3 regions of the Maritimibacter sp. genome follow, and region 1 is predicted to be linked to each of the others. Evidence: riboswitches for the same ligand, from Rfam matches in the RefSeq annotation. Region 1 holds a riboswitch; each other region holds the start of a gene.

Evidence for each region. Region 1 has a riboswitch for thiamine pyrophosphate ahead of thiB (thiamine ABC transporter substrate binding subunit). Riboswitches for the same ligand answer to the same signal wherever they lie in the genome.
Region 2: it holds a riboswitch for thiamine pyrophosphate, as region 1 does, so the genes downstream of both, HOY44_RS20120 (NUDIX hydrolase) here and thiB (thiamine ABC transporter substrate binding subunit) in region 1, are expected to answer to the same signal.
Region 3: it holds a riboswitch for thiamine pyrophosphate, as region 1 does, so the genes downstream of both, HOY44_RS21025 (YkoF family thiamine/hydroxymethylpyrimidine-binding protein) here and thiB (thiamine ABC transporter substrate binding subunit) in region 1, are expected to answer to the same signal.

Annotation. Positions count from the first base shown of each region.
Region 1 covers NZ_JACBWT010000001.1:1,727,557-1,733,013, forward strand. Annotated here, with positions in the region: gene HOY44_RS08825 (cytochrome c biogenesis CcdA family protein) at 1-522, shown strand, start outside; gene HOY44_RS08830 (thioredoxin family protein) at 533-946, shown strand; gene HOY44_RS08835 (AEC family transporter) at 943-1,866, opposite strand; gene aroC (chorismate synthase) at 1,866-2,969, opposite strand; TPP riboswitch at 3,180-3,291, shown strand; gene thiB (thiamine ABC transporter substrate binding subunit) at 3,334-4,320, shown strand; gene HOY44_RS08850 (thiamine/thiamine pyrophosphate ABC transporter permease ThiP) at 4,296-5,457, shown strand, end outside.
Region 2 covers NZ_JACBWT010000003.1:25,249-30,705, forward strand. Annotated here, with positions in the region: gene thiE (thiamine phosphate synthase) at 1-401, shown strand, start outside; gene thiD (bifunctional hydroxymethylpyrimidine kinase/phosphomethylpyrimidine kinase) at 390-1,196, opposite strand; gene HOY44_RS20120 (NUDIX hydrolase) at 1,193-1,642, opposite strand; TPP riboswitch at 1,677-1,793, opposite strand; gene HOY44_RS20125 (HPP family protein) at 1,893-3,044, shown strand; gene panC (pantoate--beta-alanine ligase) at 3,061-3,948, opposite strand; gene panB (3-methyl-2-oxobutanoate hydroxymethyltransferase) at 3,945-4,772, opposite strand; gene nadC (carboxylating nicotinate-nucleotide diphosphorylase) at 4,897-5,457, opposite strand, start outside.
Region 3 covers NZ_JACBWT010000003.1:206,371-211,827, forward strand. Annotated here, with positions in the region: gene HOY44_RS21010 (Fic family protein) at 1-861, opposite strand, end outside; gene repC (replication initiation protein RepC) at 1,004-1,336, opposite strand; gene HOY44_RS21020 (MBL fold metallo-hydrolase) at 1,419-2,474, opposite strand; TPP riboswitch at 2,601-2,709, shown strand; gene HOY44_RS21025 (YkoF family thiamine/hydroxymethylpyrimidine-binding protein) at 2,702-3,313, shown strand; gene HOY44_RS21030 (ABC transporter permease) at 3,353-4,114, shown strand; gene HOY44_RS21035 (ABC transporter ATP-binding protein) at 4,107-4,847, shown strand; gene HOY44_RS21040 (ABC transporter substrate-binding protein) at 4,844-5,457, shown strand, end outside.

The sequences.
Region 1 (5,457 bases):
GTGGGCTACGCCATAGGCCTGACCGAAGACACCGTTGCGACCGCTGGCGCCGTCCTGATGATCGGCTTCGGCCTCGTCATGCTGGTGCCGCAAGCGAACGCGGTCTTCGCCTCGGCCACGGCGGGACTCGCCGCGCGTGCCGACGGCGGCATCGACAGTTTCGACCGGACCTCGCTCTGGGGTCAGTTCGGCGGGGGCCTGCTGCTCGGCGCGGTCTGGTCCCCCTGTATCGGCCCCACGCTCGGCGGGGCCATCGCGCTCGCGTCGCAGGGTGAAAGCCTGATCCGGGCCTTCGCGATCATGGTGATGTTCGCCGCCGGGGTTTCGACCCTGATCCTCGCCATCGGCTACGGCCTGCGGGCCACGGCGCTCAGGAAATTCGCCAACGTGTCACGCCCCGTTCTTGGCGCCGCGTTTCTTTTGGTCGGCTTCGCCATCCTGTTCCGTATCAACCACATGATCGATGCCTGGCTGTTGTCGAACATGCCCGCCTGGCTCGTCGATCTGTCCGTTTCCATCTAGGGAGGTCCTTATGAACCGTCGCTCATTCCTTGCCACAGTATCCGCCGTCGCTCTGATCCCGACGCTCGGCCAATCCGCCACCATCGCCTATACGCCGGGCGCTGTGAATCGGGCTCTCGATGCCGGAACGCCCGTGGTCCTCGACTACTTCGCCCCGTGGTGCGGCACATGTCAGGCGCAACGCCGCGTGATCTCGCGCCTGTTCGACGAGAACCCGGCCTACAAGGAAAAGATCACGTATATCGAGGTGGATTGGGACACCTACAAACGCGACGACATCACCACGTCGTTCAAGGTTCCGCGCCGTTCGACCCTGATCGCGATCGGTCCCGACCGCAAGGAAATCGCCCGGATCGTCGCGGGAACGGCCTACGAGGATATCAAGGCTCTGTTCGACGCGGCGCTCGCCACCGCGACGGCCTAGACCAGCAGGAAAATCGCCACGTTCAGCGTCACGAAAGACGCGACCGTGGCCATCAGGAGCGCGAGCGAGGCGAGGCCTTCGTGCCCCGTCTCCTGCGCCAGAACCGTGTAGATCGTGAACATAGGGATCGCCGCCGACAGGATGACGGCGGTCCTCAGATCTCCGGAAAGACCAAGGCCCAGCACGCCGAACAGGATCACGGCACCCACCGTCACCAGTGGATGCACCACCAGCTTGGCGAGCGAAATCTGGGCCGCCAGTGCGACATTGCCTTTCACCGACAGCCCGGCGAGCGATCCGCCGATCACGACCAGCGCCAGCGCGGCGGCGGACCCCGCCACCATGCCGACGAGCCGGTCGACCGGACCCGGCAGCGGCATCCCGATCACCGACACGACGAGACCGAGGATCAGGCCGATCACCATCGGCCGCCGGATGACGCCGATCAGCACCTTTCCGATGTTCAGCCCCCCGCCCTTGGACGCTTCGATCAGGGCGAGCGCCACGGGTACGATGACCACGTTCTCGACCAGCATGTTCATGGCGAGGATGAGCCCGGCGATATCGGGGAAGAGCAACAGCATCAGCGGCGCTCCGACGAAACCGGAGTTCGGACAGGACGCACCCATCGCCCCGACAGCGCGGCGCTGCGGCCCGGTGATGGCCGAAAACCAGCCGAACGCGATCCCCATCGTGACCAGAGCCCCGGCGAGATACGCGGCCATGTAGGGCACGTTGAACACCTCGCCGATGTCCCGTGTCGCGACCGCGTTGAAGATCAGGGCGGGCAGCGCGATGTTCATGACATAGGCGCCGAACACCCGCATGTCCTGCGGCCGGAACACCCGCCAGCGGACCAGGCCATAGCCAAGCGCGATCGCCGCGAAGATCGGAAAGGTGATCCCGAGGATCGACAGCATCAGCCGATCTTGCCCCGTGGCCCGTCACCGACCTGCGCCCGGTGCAGCATCAGATGATCGAGAATGACACAGGCCGCCATAGCCTCGCCCACGGGTACGGCACGGATCCCGACGCAGGGGTCGTGACGACCCTTGGTGACGATCTCGGCCGGCTCGCCCGTTTTCGTGATCGTCTTGCGCGGGGTCAGGATCGACGATGTCGGCTTGACCGCGAACCGGCAGACGATGTCCTGCCCGGTCGAGATGCCACCAAGGATGCCGCCCGCGTGGTTCGACGAGAACACCGGCTTGCCGTCGTTCCCCATGTAGATTTCGTCCGCATTGGCCTCGCCCGTCAGGCAGGCCGCGTTCATGCCCTCGCCGATCTCGACGCCCTTCACGGCGTTGATCGACATCATCGCAGCGGCCAGATCGGTGTCGAGTTTGGCGTAGATCGGCGCCCCGAGGCCTGCGGGCGCACCGCGCACGACCACCTCAATCACCGCGCCGACGGACGAGCCCGCCTTGCGCAACCCGTCGAGGTAGTCGGCCCATGTCGCGGCAGCCTCGGCGTCCGGCACCCAGAACGGATTGCGCTCGATCTCGTCCCAGTCGAAACGGCTGCGGTCGATCTCGTGCTCGCCCATGCGGGTCATGTAGCCGCGTACCTCGATCCCCGGCACCAGCATCTTGAGCGCCTCACGCGCGATACCGCCCGCCGCGACGCGCGCCGCCGTTTCGCGCGCCGATGACCGACCGCCCCCGCGCGGATCTCGGATACCGTATTTCTGCCAATAGGTGATGTCGGCATGGCCGGGCCGGAACTTCTCGGCGATATCGCCATAATCCTTGGACCGCTGATCGGTGTTCTCGATCATGAGCTGCACGGGCGTCCCGGTCGTCTCGCCCTCGTAGACACCCGACAGAATGCGAACCGCGTCGGGTTCACGCCGCTGAGTGGTGTACTTGTTCTGACCCGGCTTTCTGCGATCCAGCCAGTGTTGGATCATCGCCTCGTCCAGCGTCACCCCCGGCGGCACACCGTCCACGGTCGCCCCAAGCGCAGGCCCGTGGCTTTCGCCCCAGGTCGTCACCCGAAAGATATGCCCGAAAGAGTTCATCATGGCCCGGCTCCTTTGCCGCTTCGGTAGCCGACCCCCCGGAAAACCTCAACTCTTCTTCGTTTCGCAAAACCTCGGGAGAGCGCGAGAGGGCAGCGCCCTCTCGCACCGCCGCGGCCCGCCAGTGGCGGGACGTGGCTCCCAAAGCGCGTGCGCCAGCACACACCTTTCGGTGACACCCCCTTGCGAGCGCCGGGTTCGATGCATAGTGTCTGCCTCACCTCGGGGTGCCCGTGCGACGCAAGTCGTCCGGCTGAGATGCGAAAGCGAACCCGTTGAACCTGAACCGGCTAGCACCGGCGGAGGGAAGGTCAGGACCATCACAGGTCATCCTGCCGGACTTTCGCCCGTCGCAATGGAGGATGACATGAGAACACCCATCATCGCAGCGGGACTTGTGGGCTTGGCGAGCGTCGCCAACGCGCAAGACACCCTTACCGTTTACACCTATGACAGCTTTGTCGCCGAATGGGGCCCCGGCCCCGTGATCGAAAAAGCATTCGAGGCGCGTTGCGACTGCGACCTCGAATTCGTGGCCGTCGGCGACGGGGCCGAAATCCTGTCGCGCCTGCGGCTCGAGGGCGCCCGGACCGAGGCCGACGTCGTGCTCGGCCTCGACGAAAACCTTGCCGAGGCCGCCCGCGAAACCGCGCTGTTCGCCCCGCACGGCATCGAAAGCCCGCAGCTCGACCTGCCGATCGAATGGCAGGACGAATTGTTCCTGCCCTTCGACTGGGGGTATTTCGCGTTCGTCTATGACAAGACCAAAGTGGACACTGCGCCGACCTCGTTCGAAGAACTGGCCGACAGCGACCTGTCGATCCTCATTCAGGACCCGCGCTCGTCGACACCCGGCCTCGGTCTCGTCCTCTGGGTCAAGGCGGTCTACGGCGAAGAGGCGGGCGCGTATTGGGAGCGTCTGAACGACCAGATCGTCACCGTGACGAAAGGATGGTCCGAAGCTTACGGCATGTTCGTCGAGGGCGAGGCGGACATGGTCCTGTCCTACACCACATCCCCTGCCTACCACCTGATTGCCGAGGACGACGACACCAAGGCGGCAGCCGCCTTTGACGACGGCCACTACATGCAGATCGAAATCGCGGGCAAGGTCGCGTCGACCGAACAGGGCGAACTGGCCGATATGTTCATGGATTTCATGCTCACGGATGGGTTCCAGTCCGCGATCCCCACGACCAACTGGATGTACCCGGCAAAGATCCCGACCGAAGGCCTGCCGGACGGGTTCGAGACACTGCATGAGCCGGAGAATGCCCTGATCTATCTGGGGGCCGAGGCCGAAGCGATCCGTGACGACGCCATCGAGGAATGGCGCGCGGCATCGACGCGGTGACGCGGACCGCCGGGGCGGGGGCCATTGCCCTCGCCCTCGTTCTCCTTCTGACGCTGGGGACGCTCGCGGCGGTTGCGGTTCGGGCCGAAGGTGCGGGCGGGTTCGGTGTGGCGGATTGGGCCGCCCTGCGGTTCACGCTGCTACAGGCAACGCTGTCGGCGGCCCTGTCGGTCGTGCTGGCGGTGCCTATCGGGCGGGCTTTCGCGCGACGGCGATTTCCGGGCCGTAGCCTGCTGGTCGTGTTGCTTGGCGCTCCGTTCATCCTGCCCGTGATCGTGGCGGTCTTCGGGCTCATCAGCGTTTTCGGACGGTCCGGGATCGTCAGTCAGGCGCTCGTCGCCCTCGGCTTCGAGCCCATTTCGATCTACGGCTTTCATGGCGTCGTGCTGGCCCATGTGTTCTTCAACCTCCCGCTTGCGACCCGGCTGGTTCTGCAAGGATGGCTCGCCATTCCTGCCGAACGCTTCCGCCTTGCCGCGTCTCTCGGCATGACTGCCCGCGATATTTCCCGGCATCTCGAAAGGCCGATGCTGCGCGAAGTGGTTCCGGGGGCTTTCCTCGTCATTTTCCTGCTGTGCCTAACGTCTTTCGCTGTCGCGCTCGCCCTTGGCGGCGGGCCGCGCGCCACGACCATCGAATTGGCGATCTATCAGGCGTTCCGCCTCGACTTCGACCTCGGCAAGGCGGCCCTTCTGGCGCTCGTGCAATTCGTCCTCGGGGCCGCCGTCGCGCTGGTCGCCTTGAAGGTCGCCTTGCCATCCGGCTTCGGCTCCGGCCTCGACCGCGCCGTGATGCGCTGGGATGCGAATTCGCCCGCGTTGCGCGCGCTCGACGCCGCGTTGATCGCGCTCGCCACGCTGTTTCTGGTTCTGCCCATGGCGATGATCGCCGTGGACGGCATCCCCGCACTTGCGTCCCTCCCGCCCTCCGTCTTCGCGGCGACCCTGCGCTCGCTCGGCGTGGCGATGGCGTCTGTCGTGCTGTCGATCTCGCTCGCGCTTCCCATTGCCGCCTGGGCCGTGAAAAGCCGTTCGCGGCTGGTCGAGGCGATCGGGACGCTCACGATCGCGGCCTCGCCCCTCGTGATCGGGACGGGCCTGTTCATCCTGATATTCCCGGTGGCCGATCCGTTCGCCT
Region 2 (5,457 bases), on a different contig from region 1:
TCGGTGCCGACGGGCTGCACATCGGGCAGGGCGATATGGCGGTCGAGGAGGCGCGGGCGCGGATCGGCGCGGCGATGGTGCTGGGTCTGTCGGTCGAGACCCCCGCGCTGGCCGCCGCCGTAGATCCGGCGCTGGTCGATTACATCGGGGCGGGGCCGGTCTTTGCCACGCCGTCCAAGCTGGATCACAAGGCCCCCGTAGGCTTTGAAGGGCTGGCAGCGCAGGTCGCAGCAAGCCCCGTGCCCGCCGTGGCGATCGGCGGGTTGAAAGCCCACCACGTGGCACAGGCTTTAAAGGCCGGGGCGCAGGGCGTCGCCGTGGTTTCTGCCATCTGCGGCCAGCCCGACCCCAAGGCCGCCGCCCGCGCCCTGAGGGACAGGATCGACGCGCTAACCGTCTGACGCCCAGAGTGCGTGGAAATGATGCACCGGCCCGTGTCCGTGACCCACGTCCAGTGCATCGCTTTGGGCCAGCGCGGCATGCAGATAAGCCTTGGCGCGGGTCACGGCCCCGGGCATGTCGTGATAGGGCAACAGCGCGGCAATGGCCGAGGACAAGGTACAGCCCGTGCCGTGATCGTTGGTCGTGGTGATACGGGGCGCGCGCAGCGTCTGCGTACCTTCGGGGCCGGCCAGCAGGTCGGTACTGTCCGCGCCCGACAGGTGCCCGCCCTTGAGCAGAACGTAGTCGGACCCGAGAGACAGGAGTTCAGGCAGGGCGGCGGTCATGGTCACGGCGGTCCAGTCGTCGGGACGGTTCAGCAGGACGGCGGCCTCGGGCAGGTTCGGTGTGATGACTGCTGCCAGAGGCACCAGCGCCTCGCGCAGTGCCGAAACCGCCGGCGGGTCCAGAAGGGCATGACCGCTTTTCGCCACCATCACCGGGTCCAGCACGATGTTGCGCGCCGCGTGATGGCGCAGCCGGTCGGACACCGCGCGGGCGATCCCGGCGTTGGCGATCATGCCGATCTTCACCGCGTCGATGCGCACGTCGTCGAAGACCGCGTCGATCTGGTCGGCCACGAAAGCGGGATCGAGCGCCTGAAACGACCGCACGCCGCAGGTGTTCTGCGCAACCACGGCGATGACGACCGAACAGGCATAGGTGCCAAGCGCGGAGAAGGTCTTGATATCGGCCTGAATACCCGCGCCGCCCGAGGGATCGGTGCCTGCAATGCTCAGAACATTGGGGATCATGCCGGCACCTCTGCCATCAGGGCGGCCGCGTGATCCGCAAGCTCGGCCACATCGCGGCTGAGCGCGAGGTGGCCTTCCTTCAGCGCCGTGATCTCGATCCAGCGGGCCTCGAGCGCGTCATCTGCGGCAATCGGGTCTCCGGCGGTCCAGCGGCACAGGACGGCGACCAGGATGAAATGGCGGCGCAAGGTGCCGGTGCCGTCGTGATCAAAGGCGTCGAGCGCCGTGATCACCCGCAGCGGGTCTGCGGAAACGCCGGTCTCCTCGGCCAGTTCGCGGATGGCTGCGTCGAACAGGGGTTCGCCCGGGTCAATCCTGCCGCCGGGAAATCCCCAAAGGCCCGCATCGGGCGGATTGGCGCGACGCACGAGAAGCACCTGGGTGTCGCGCACGACTACGGCGATGGCCGCCGGGATCGGGCGTGGGTCTGTCGGTTGATATGGCAAGGCGGCCTCGTCATGCTGAGGCCGGCAAGGGCAAGAGAGCGCTGCGATCCTGTCCCTTCGCCGGCATGATCCGGATCAGGTTCAAAGGGTCACCGCGCTGCAATCGCCAGCGATATCTCAGCCCCTTGTCGGGACACCCCTAGGTGAGCGGCAGCTTATCAGGCTGAGCGCCCGGTTCAATGCCGGGCGGATGTGCTTGCGCCTGCCGTCGCTTGCTGAAACTTTAGGCAAAACAGACAAGGCAGCAGTCATGGAGTCCCTGTTCCGTTCGCTTGGCCCGGTTATTGGCCGCCCCTCGCCAGCCGAGGCCCTTCGCGCCGGGATCGGCGCCCTGATCGGGCTTGGGGTGACGGGCGCATTCCTGTTGTCGCCCGTGGTCGACCTGACGCTCGGCCTTTACCTGATTGCCCCGTTCGGTGCGACGTCGGTTCTGCTGTTCGCAATGCCCAACAGCCCGTTGGCGCAGCCGTGGTCGGCGGTGGTGGGCAACACTCTCGCGGCACTGGTCGGTGTGGTGGTCTGTTCCGCGGTCGCTGACCCTGTCCTGCGGATCGCCCTTGCGGTCGGGCTGACGATTACGGTCGGCATCCTGTGTCGCGCGATCCATCCCCCGGCGGGTGCGGTCGCCATGACAGCGGCGATGAGCCCGGAGGCGGTCGAGCGACTTGGACTCTGGTTCGCGACCGCGCCCGTCGCCACAGGCACCCTCGCGCTGGTCGTCTGTGCTGCGATCTACGCCCGGCTCACGGGGCGCAGATATCCATTCCGCCAGTTCGATGAGCCAAGTCGCCACCGCACCGAAGATCCCGATCCCGCCAAGCGCATCGGGCTGTCCCGAGAAGAACTGAAAGAGCTGCTGGACCGGTATCGCCAGTCGTTCAATCTGGGTGTCGAAGACCTGGCGCGGTTGATCGGCGCGGCCGAGTTGCAGGCCGCCGCGCACCGGACAGGTCCGCTTCTCGCGACCGACGTCATGTCGCGTAATCTGGTGACCATTGGCCCAGACACTCCGCTGTCAAAGATTGCGGACCTGTTCAGACATCATCGCTTCACATCGCTTCCGGTGACCGGGGTCGAGGGGCATTATCTTGGCGTGATCTTCCAGATTCACCTGATCGACCGAGCGCGCGAGGATGCGCTTCGGCTCGACCGTGGCTATCTCGCGGCGTTTCGGCGCCTGATCGACCAGGATCGTACGCAGCCGGTCCGAGCCAAGGACATCATGAGCGTCGCCGGGCCTCGGGCGGTACCGGCGACTCCGGTCGGAGTGCTCCTGCCGATGATGGCCGATGGTGATGTCGATGCGGTGCCGGTCCTTGAAAAGGGCCGGATCGTCGGCATCGTCACCAGGACGGATCTCATCGCCGCCCTCGCGCGGTCCGGTTTGCGAGCCCAGGACTGAGAGGCGGCGGCCCGGGTCAGGCCGGCTCGAGCGGGTGATCTTCGGGAGCCGGGACGCTTGCGAGACCCGCGACAGGGACATTGTCGATCAGGCGCACGCCATCGAGCCAGGCGGCCAGGAAGAGGCGACCGGGGCGGTCTGCCCTGTTCATCAGCTTGAGGTCGGGATCGCTGCGCAACTCCAGGTAGTCGATCGTGTCGAACCCGGCAGTGAGCAGCGCCGCCCTGGCGTTATCGAGGGCCTGCGCGACTTGTCCGCCGCGGGAGATGACACGCGCGGCGTCGTCCAGGACCTGGGCGATCACCGGCGCAATTTCGCGTGGCCCGGGCCCGAGCCGGAGGTTGCGCGACGACATGGCGAGGCCGTCGTCCTCGCGCACGGTCGGACAGCCGACGATCTCGGTCTTCAGATCCAGATCCTCGGCCAGCCGGATCACCACCTGAAGTTGCTGGTAATCCTTTTCACCGAAATACGCGCGGTCGGCATCGCATTGCAGGAAAAGCTTGGTCACCACCGTGGCCACGCCGTCGAAATGCCCGGGCCGCGCCCCGCCGCACAGGCCCGCGCTGACACCGGTCACCGAAATCGTCGTGGCAAAGCCGTCGGGATACATCTGCGGGCCGTCGGGCACATAAAGGACATCCGCGCCATAGGGCGTCAGCTTTTCGGCATCGCTGTCTTCGGTCCGGGGGTATTTCGCAAGATCCTCGGGGCTGTTGAACTGCCTGGGGTTCACGAAAAGCGTCACGATCACGCGGTCATTCTCGTCGCAGGCGCGGTCGACCAGGCTCAGATGACCGGCATGCAGCGCGCCCATGGTCGGCACCACGCCGATGCTGTCCCCGGCGCGACGCCAGCTTTGCGTGAGGGCGCGCAGCTCGGCCTTGGTGCGGATGATCTTCATGTGCCTGGTTCCTCCTGCGAAAAGACATGTTCGGGGGCCGGGAAGCTGCGTGCGCGAACCTCCTGGGCGTAGGTGCGGATGGCGGTGCGGGCGTCGCTGGCAAGATCGCCATAGCGCTTGACGAACTTCGGCTTGAAGGCATCGAAAAGGCCCAGCATGTCGTCGATCACCAGGATCTGTCCGTCACAGCCTGAAGAGGCCCCGATGCCGACCGTGGGAATGTCGATACCCGCGGTGATCTGATCCGCCAGAGCGGCGGGCACCTTTTCCAGCACGACCGAGAACGCCCCGGCGCGGGTCACCGCACGGACGTCTTCCAGGATCCGGTCCGCATCCGCGCCGCGCCCCTGCACCTTGTAGCCGCCAAGCGCGTTCACCGCCTGAGGTGTCAGACCGATATGCGCCATGACCGGGATGCCGCGTTCGACGATGAAACGGATCGTGTCTTCCATATGCGCGCCACCTTCCAGCTTGACCGCACCGGCCCCGGTTTCGGCCATCAGCCGCGCGGCGTTGCGGAAGGCCTGGGCCGGGCTTTCCTCGTAACTGCCAAAGGGCATGTCGACGACCATCAGCGCGCGGTTCAGCCCGCGGGCGACGGCGCGGCCGTGCATGACCATCATCTCCATCGTGACATCAAGGGTCGAGGGCAGCCCGTGCAGCACCATGCCGACGCTGTCACCGACCAGAACCAGATCACAGTCCGCATCTGCCAGCTGGGCCACGGGGGTCGTATAGGCCGTCAGGCAGACCAGCGGATCGGCCCCCTTGCGCGCACGAATGTCGGACGCGGTCAGGCTGCGTTGCGGGGCGGATTGGCTCATGTCGGTCCTCCTCAGACAGGCTTCCGAGGGGATACCTGCTTGGGGCTCTTTTCGCAAGTGCAGCGCAATAATATTGCGTTTGTATATACGAAAAAGTCATATCTGTGCGCGGTAGATTGCCGATTCAGAAGTCCAGCCCAAGGTCCAGGACCTGCGCCGAATGGGTCAGTGCGCCAGAGGAAATATAGTCCACGCCCGTCGCCGCGACCTCGGCGATGCGGTCCAGCTTCATGTTGCCCGAGGCCTCCAGCACCACCTGACGGGCGGTCATGTCCACCGCCTTCGCCAGCATTGACGTGTCCATGTTGTCCAGCAGAACAACGTCTGCGCCACCCTCGTCCAGGACCTCGGCCAGCTGGTCCAGGCGGTCGACCTCGATCTCGCAGCGGATCATGTGGGATGCCCGCGCCTTGACCGATTGCAGCACGGGGCGGATGCCACCGGCGGCCGCGATGTGGTTGTCCTTGATCAGGATCGCGTCGGACAGGCCGAAGCGATGGTTGAACCCGCCGCCATGCAGAACGGCCTGTTTTTCCACGATACGCAGGCCGGGGGTCGTCTTTCGGGTGCAGGTCACGCGGGCGTCGGTGCCGCGCGTTTCGGCCACGAAGGCGTCGGTCAGCGTGGCGATGCCGGACATGCGCCCGGCAAAGTTCAGCGCGACCCGTTCGCCCGACAGGATCGA
Region 3 (5,457 bases), on a different contig from region 1:
GGCGATGAAAAAGCCCACGCGGTCTAACGTGACCTGCTGCGCGGCCAGAACCGCCTCGGCGAACCAGACCAGCCAAGGCGTGACGTCCAGTGTCCGCTGATGGCGTTCAAGCTGATCGTAATACGCCTTCCGCTGTCGCTCGATGGTGAAGGCAAGCGCGATGAGGCTCGGTTGCCCGATGTTCTGCGCCAGAGACTTCTCGGCGAGGGCACGACCCAATCGCCCGTTCCCGTCCTCGAACGGGTGAATGCTCTCGAAATAGAGATGGCTGAGACCCGCCCGCGTCAACGCCGGCAACGGCGCTTCGGCTTCCGGCCCGGTCCGGTTGAACCAGTCGACATATCTGTCCATTTCCGCCGGAACCCGCGCGGATGGCAGGGCCTCGAAATGGACGACCGGGCGATCGGGCCGGCCTGAAACGATCTGCATGGCCTCCGCGTGCTGCCGGTATGATCCAACAACTTCGAGCCGCTTGTCGAAGGCCAGCAGCATCTCGTGCCACCGAAAAAGCGTCCCGTGATTAAGCGCCTCCGCAAACGTCGAATAGACGTCGACCATCATCTCGGCCACACCCTGCTCACGCGGTTTGCCCGGATAGCTGCCCGGTTCCAGTCCAAGGTGCCGGCGGAGCGAGGATTGGACGCTGCGCCGATCCAGCATCTCGCCCTCGATGGCACTGGTCTTCATCGCCTCGTCGCTCAGGAGATCGATGCGAAGCTGATCCCGCTCGGACGGTGTCACATGATGCACGGCACCCAGCACTTCACCCGAAGACAGCAGAAAGCGTTGTTCGAGCGGTGCCAATGCCTCCGGATCATACCGGAAGTCCGGCCAACCGGGTATCTGCCAGTTCCATACCATGAGTGATAGGCCCCCTTTCTATAACTCATGACATAACCATTTATGAGGCATAGAGGTCAATTCTATACCTCAAACCGCCTCACCCCTGCCCTCGCTTCACCCCCTGCCCTGCTGTCTGTTTGGAGTTCACAGCTGTGAACCCTCACGCTGCGGTCCTTCGCCCAAGTGCCATGACCATCGGGCTGCTCGAGAAATGCCTTTCCTTCGACCGTATTGTCAGGGTTCTTAGATAAGCCCCCGGGTTCTTGATCTCACTGAACCGCTCCAACACCGCGGCGATGACGATTGAGGCTTCAATCGCGCCCATGGTGTCCATAGCAGTCTCCCACACATCCGTGGTGATCCCCATCATCGGTCGAACGATGTCGGCGAGCCTCGCAAGATCGTGCCAGGACCGAATGTCGCCTTGAGCATAGGTGAGAATTTCGGGGCAAGTAGAGAGCACGAGGTTTGAGGGCAGGTTTGTGCCGCGCACGGTCGGTCGGTGGGCGCCGTGAGCTGCACCGTCTGGTCCCGATCAGATCGCCGTCGTGAAAACGCCCTCTCGACTGGCCAAGTCATCCCGCGGGGACGTGCACGATCCGCTCCTCGCTTTCGCGGGTTTCGATCTCTGCGCGCCGGACGAGGCGGTTCACGTGGGCCAGCGTTTCGGTGAAGGCGAAACTCATCTGATGTGGGTCGAGCGTGCGGGGAAACAGAAACGGCACAAGGTCCGCGACCGAACGCGGCGCGGTTGCACAGGCGTCCCGGATCAGATCGCACCGCTCCTCATGATGAACTTCGAGCTCAGCGCAACGCGAGTGCAGCCCGTAGAACGGCCGCCGGTGGCCAGACAGCACCAGCACGTCATCCGGAAGCTCGGACCGCATCAACCGCAGGGATCGCAAGAAATGGCCCAGCGGATCACCATGCGGATCTCCCTCGAACACACTGATGTTCGGTGAAATCCGCTCGATCACCTGATCGGCCGAGAACAGCAGCTTTTCGTCCTCGCAATACAGCATCACCTGCTCCTGCGCGTGACCCTCGCCGGTCATGACCCGGAAACTGCGGGTCCCAATCTCGATCACATCCGCCATCACGAGGCGCAGGAACTCGAGCGGTAGGGGCGTCACGCGGTTCAGGTATTCGTTCCCGCGAATGGCGACGAGGCTCGCCAGCTCCTCGCTCATCCCGTGGCTGCGATAGAAATCGAACGAATGGCGCGTGGCGGTCTCGCTGCGCCCCTGCGAAATCACCTGACACCCCATGTAGGTCGAAAAACTGGTGAGCAACGGTGCATCGAACCGCGCGCACATCCAGCCGGCGAGCCCAATATGATCCGGGTGCGCATGAGTCACGATGACCCGTGTGATCCGCGCGCCGCGCATCGGACCGGCGAAGATCGCCTCCCAGATCCCGATTGCCTCTTCCGTGCGTATGCCCGTGTCGATGACCGCCCAACCGTCGCCGTCGCGCAGGAAGTAGATGTTCACGTGGTCCAGACGATAGGGCAACGGAATGCAGGTCCATAGAATGCCATCGGCAATCTCGATCATTTCGCCGAAGTCCGGCATCGTCTCAAACGGGAACGACAGCATAGGGGCGGCATCTGCACTGTCCGTTCGGGTCATAACAGCGATCCTTCGTCTTGTTCGCCCATCTTGTGCCATGTTCCGCAGGCAAGGTCAGGCCCACATCCACGATTTCCAGGTCGCCAGCGCCTGTTGACAATCCAGACCGCAAGCATGACGGTGCCCTCACATAACCAGGGGTGCTCCTTCTCGGGGCTGAGATGCGCGATCCAGCGCGAACCCTTTCACAGCTGATCTGGATAATACCAGCGGAGCGAGGTGCTAGCATGTTCATAGGCGCGCAAGTGTCACTGTATCCGATGACGTCTCAATTCGTGGAGGTCATCACCGCCGGGCTCGACGCCCTCACCCCCTACAAGGACGACCTGAGGATCGAGACCGACGACATGTCGACCCTCATGGTCGGCGCGCCGAAGCCGCTGCTCGACGCGATCCGCGACCTGTTCGCCGCCTCGGCGAAGCGGCCAGAGCATGTCACCATGCATGTCACGCTCTCTCGCGGCTGTCCGGGCGGGCCAGACGATCCCTCCTGCCGCTGCGAAGTGCTTGAGCGCGCACAGGACGAAAGCCTGGCCGAGCGTCAGGCGCTTGCCGCCCAGGCGGTCGAGAACGCCTTGGCCACGGGCGTGGGCATCGACGTGCAGTTCTCGCTTTACGTCATGGGCAGCGGCAACCACATGGACGAGATCTACGGCTGCATCGATTTCCTCAAGTCGAGCGGCACGTTCCTGAAATCCAAGAACTTCTGCACCCGGCTGCGGGGCGACGCAGGCGCGGTATTCGAGACTCTGCGCCAGGCGTTCCTGCGCTTCGGCCCGGCCGAGGGTCACGTGACCGTCGACCTCACCGCTTCCGCTAACAGCCCCAGCCTCGCCTGAGAGCCCTGCACGGGCGCCCCCGCCCCTGCTCGGAGTGCAATGTTGTATCTGCGATATATCTACCCGGCCCTCGTGCTGGCGACCCTCTTCCTTGCGGGATGGGAGGGCTATGTCCTCCTCACCGACGCCTCGGCCCTCATCCTGCCTGCCCCAAGCGACGTGGCGAACGGCCTTTGGGTCGAACGGCGCGAGATCTTGCGCCACGCCCTCGCCACCATTGGGGTCGCCGGCGTCGGCTTCAGCCTGTCGATCCTCTTCGCCTTCGCGGTGTCGGTCTCGCTCCATTTTGCGCTCTGGTTGCGCCGGGGGATGATGCCGCTCCTCGTGGCGAGCCAGACGGTCCCCATTGTCGCCCTCGCTCCGCTCATGGTCCTGTGGTTCGGCTTCGGACTCCTGCCCAAGGTACTGCTCGTGATCCTAGTCACCTTCTTCCCGATGGTGGTGAGCCTGATGGCGGGCTACGCGAGCCAGCCGCGTGCCTTTCGCGATCAGCTCGTCTCGATGGGCGCCTCCCGGTGGGTCGTGTTCCGTCGCGCCACCCTTCCTTCAGCCCGGGCGCAGTTCTTCTCCGGCCTGCGAATCTCGGCCACCTACGCCATCGTCGCCACGATCTTTGCCGAGTACGCGGGCGCGCGGCAGGGGCTGGGCATCTATATCCTGACCGCCAAGAACAACTTCCGCGCCGACCTCGTCCTCGCCGCCGTCGTCATCTCGGCCACGCTCACGCTCACCCTGCTCGCCGCCATTCTGATCGTCGAACGCGCCACCGGCCGTCGGTTCCGGAGGGTGACCCATGCTTGAGGTAGAGAACCTGACAATCCGCGTGGGGCGGGAGGTGCTGGTGAAGAGCCTCTCCCTCACCCTGCCCCGCAACGCGATCACCTGCCTGATTGGCCCCTCGGGCTGCGGGAAGAGCTCGGTCGTCAAATGGCTTGCGGGCGTCCTGGCCGCGGAACTCGACGTCACCGGCACCGCGCAGCTGGAGGGGAGGCCGACCCCCCTGCCCTGCCCTGACATTTCCTACCAGCCACAACAAGACACGCTGTTCCCTTGGCTCACCACCACCGAGAACGCGAGCCTCGGGCTGGAGATCCGGGGCACTCGCCCCCAAGACGCCCGCGACCGGGTGCGCGCCATGTTCCCCGCCTTCGGGCTTGAGGGGCACGAGGACAGCTTCCCCGACCAGCTGTCGGGCGGCATGCGCCAGCGGGCGGCTTTCCTGCGCACCATCGTTCAGGACACGCCGGTTCTCCTGCTGGACGAGCCGTTCTCGGCGCTAGACGCGGTGACGCGGCTCAGGATGCAAAACTGGCTCGTCGCCCGGCTGGAGGCGCAGCCGCGCACGGTGCTGATGGTCACGCACGACCTTTATGAAGCCACCCAACTGGCCGACCGCATTCTCGTCATGGCGGGCGGTCCCGGTCGCATCACCGCCGACATTCCGATCCCCACACCGCGCGCTGCGCGGACCGAGGCCGCGCTGGCCGAGATCCGATCGACACTGAGAACCATGCTATTGGAGGAGACCCCATGAAATCCACCGCATTCACACTTGCCACCGTCCTCGCGGCCCCTGCCGCTTGGGCTGAAGACGTGAGTATCGCACTCGACTGGACGCTCAACACCAACCACATCGGCTTGGTCGTCGCGCAGGAGAACGGGTATTTTGACGAGGCCAGGCTGGACGTGGAAATTCTCCCCTATTCCGACAGCGCCTCGACCGCGCTTCTGGCGGCTGGCGCGGTGGATTTCGCCTACATGACCGCGCTCGGCTTTATGAGCGCCAAGGCCGGCGATGCGCCGATCACCGGGCTCTGGGTCACGATGCAGCGCGAGGCCGGGCGGCTGGTCTACAACTCCGACCACCCGGAGATCTCCAGCCCCAAGGACCTTGAAGGCAAAACCTACGCGGGCTTCGGCAGCGCGTGGGAGGACGCGCTGATCTCGACCATGATCGAGAATGACGGCGGCAACCCCCACTACGACACCGTGACCCTGGGCACCGGCGCCTATGAAGCGCTCGCCACTGGCGCGGTGGACTTCACCCTCGAGGTGGCGACATGGGAGGGCGTGAACAGCGAGCTTCTGGGCCGCGACCAGTCGTATTTCCTCTATCAGGACTACGGCGTGCCGGAGCCGCAGGG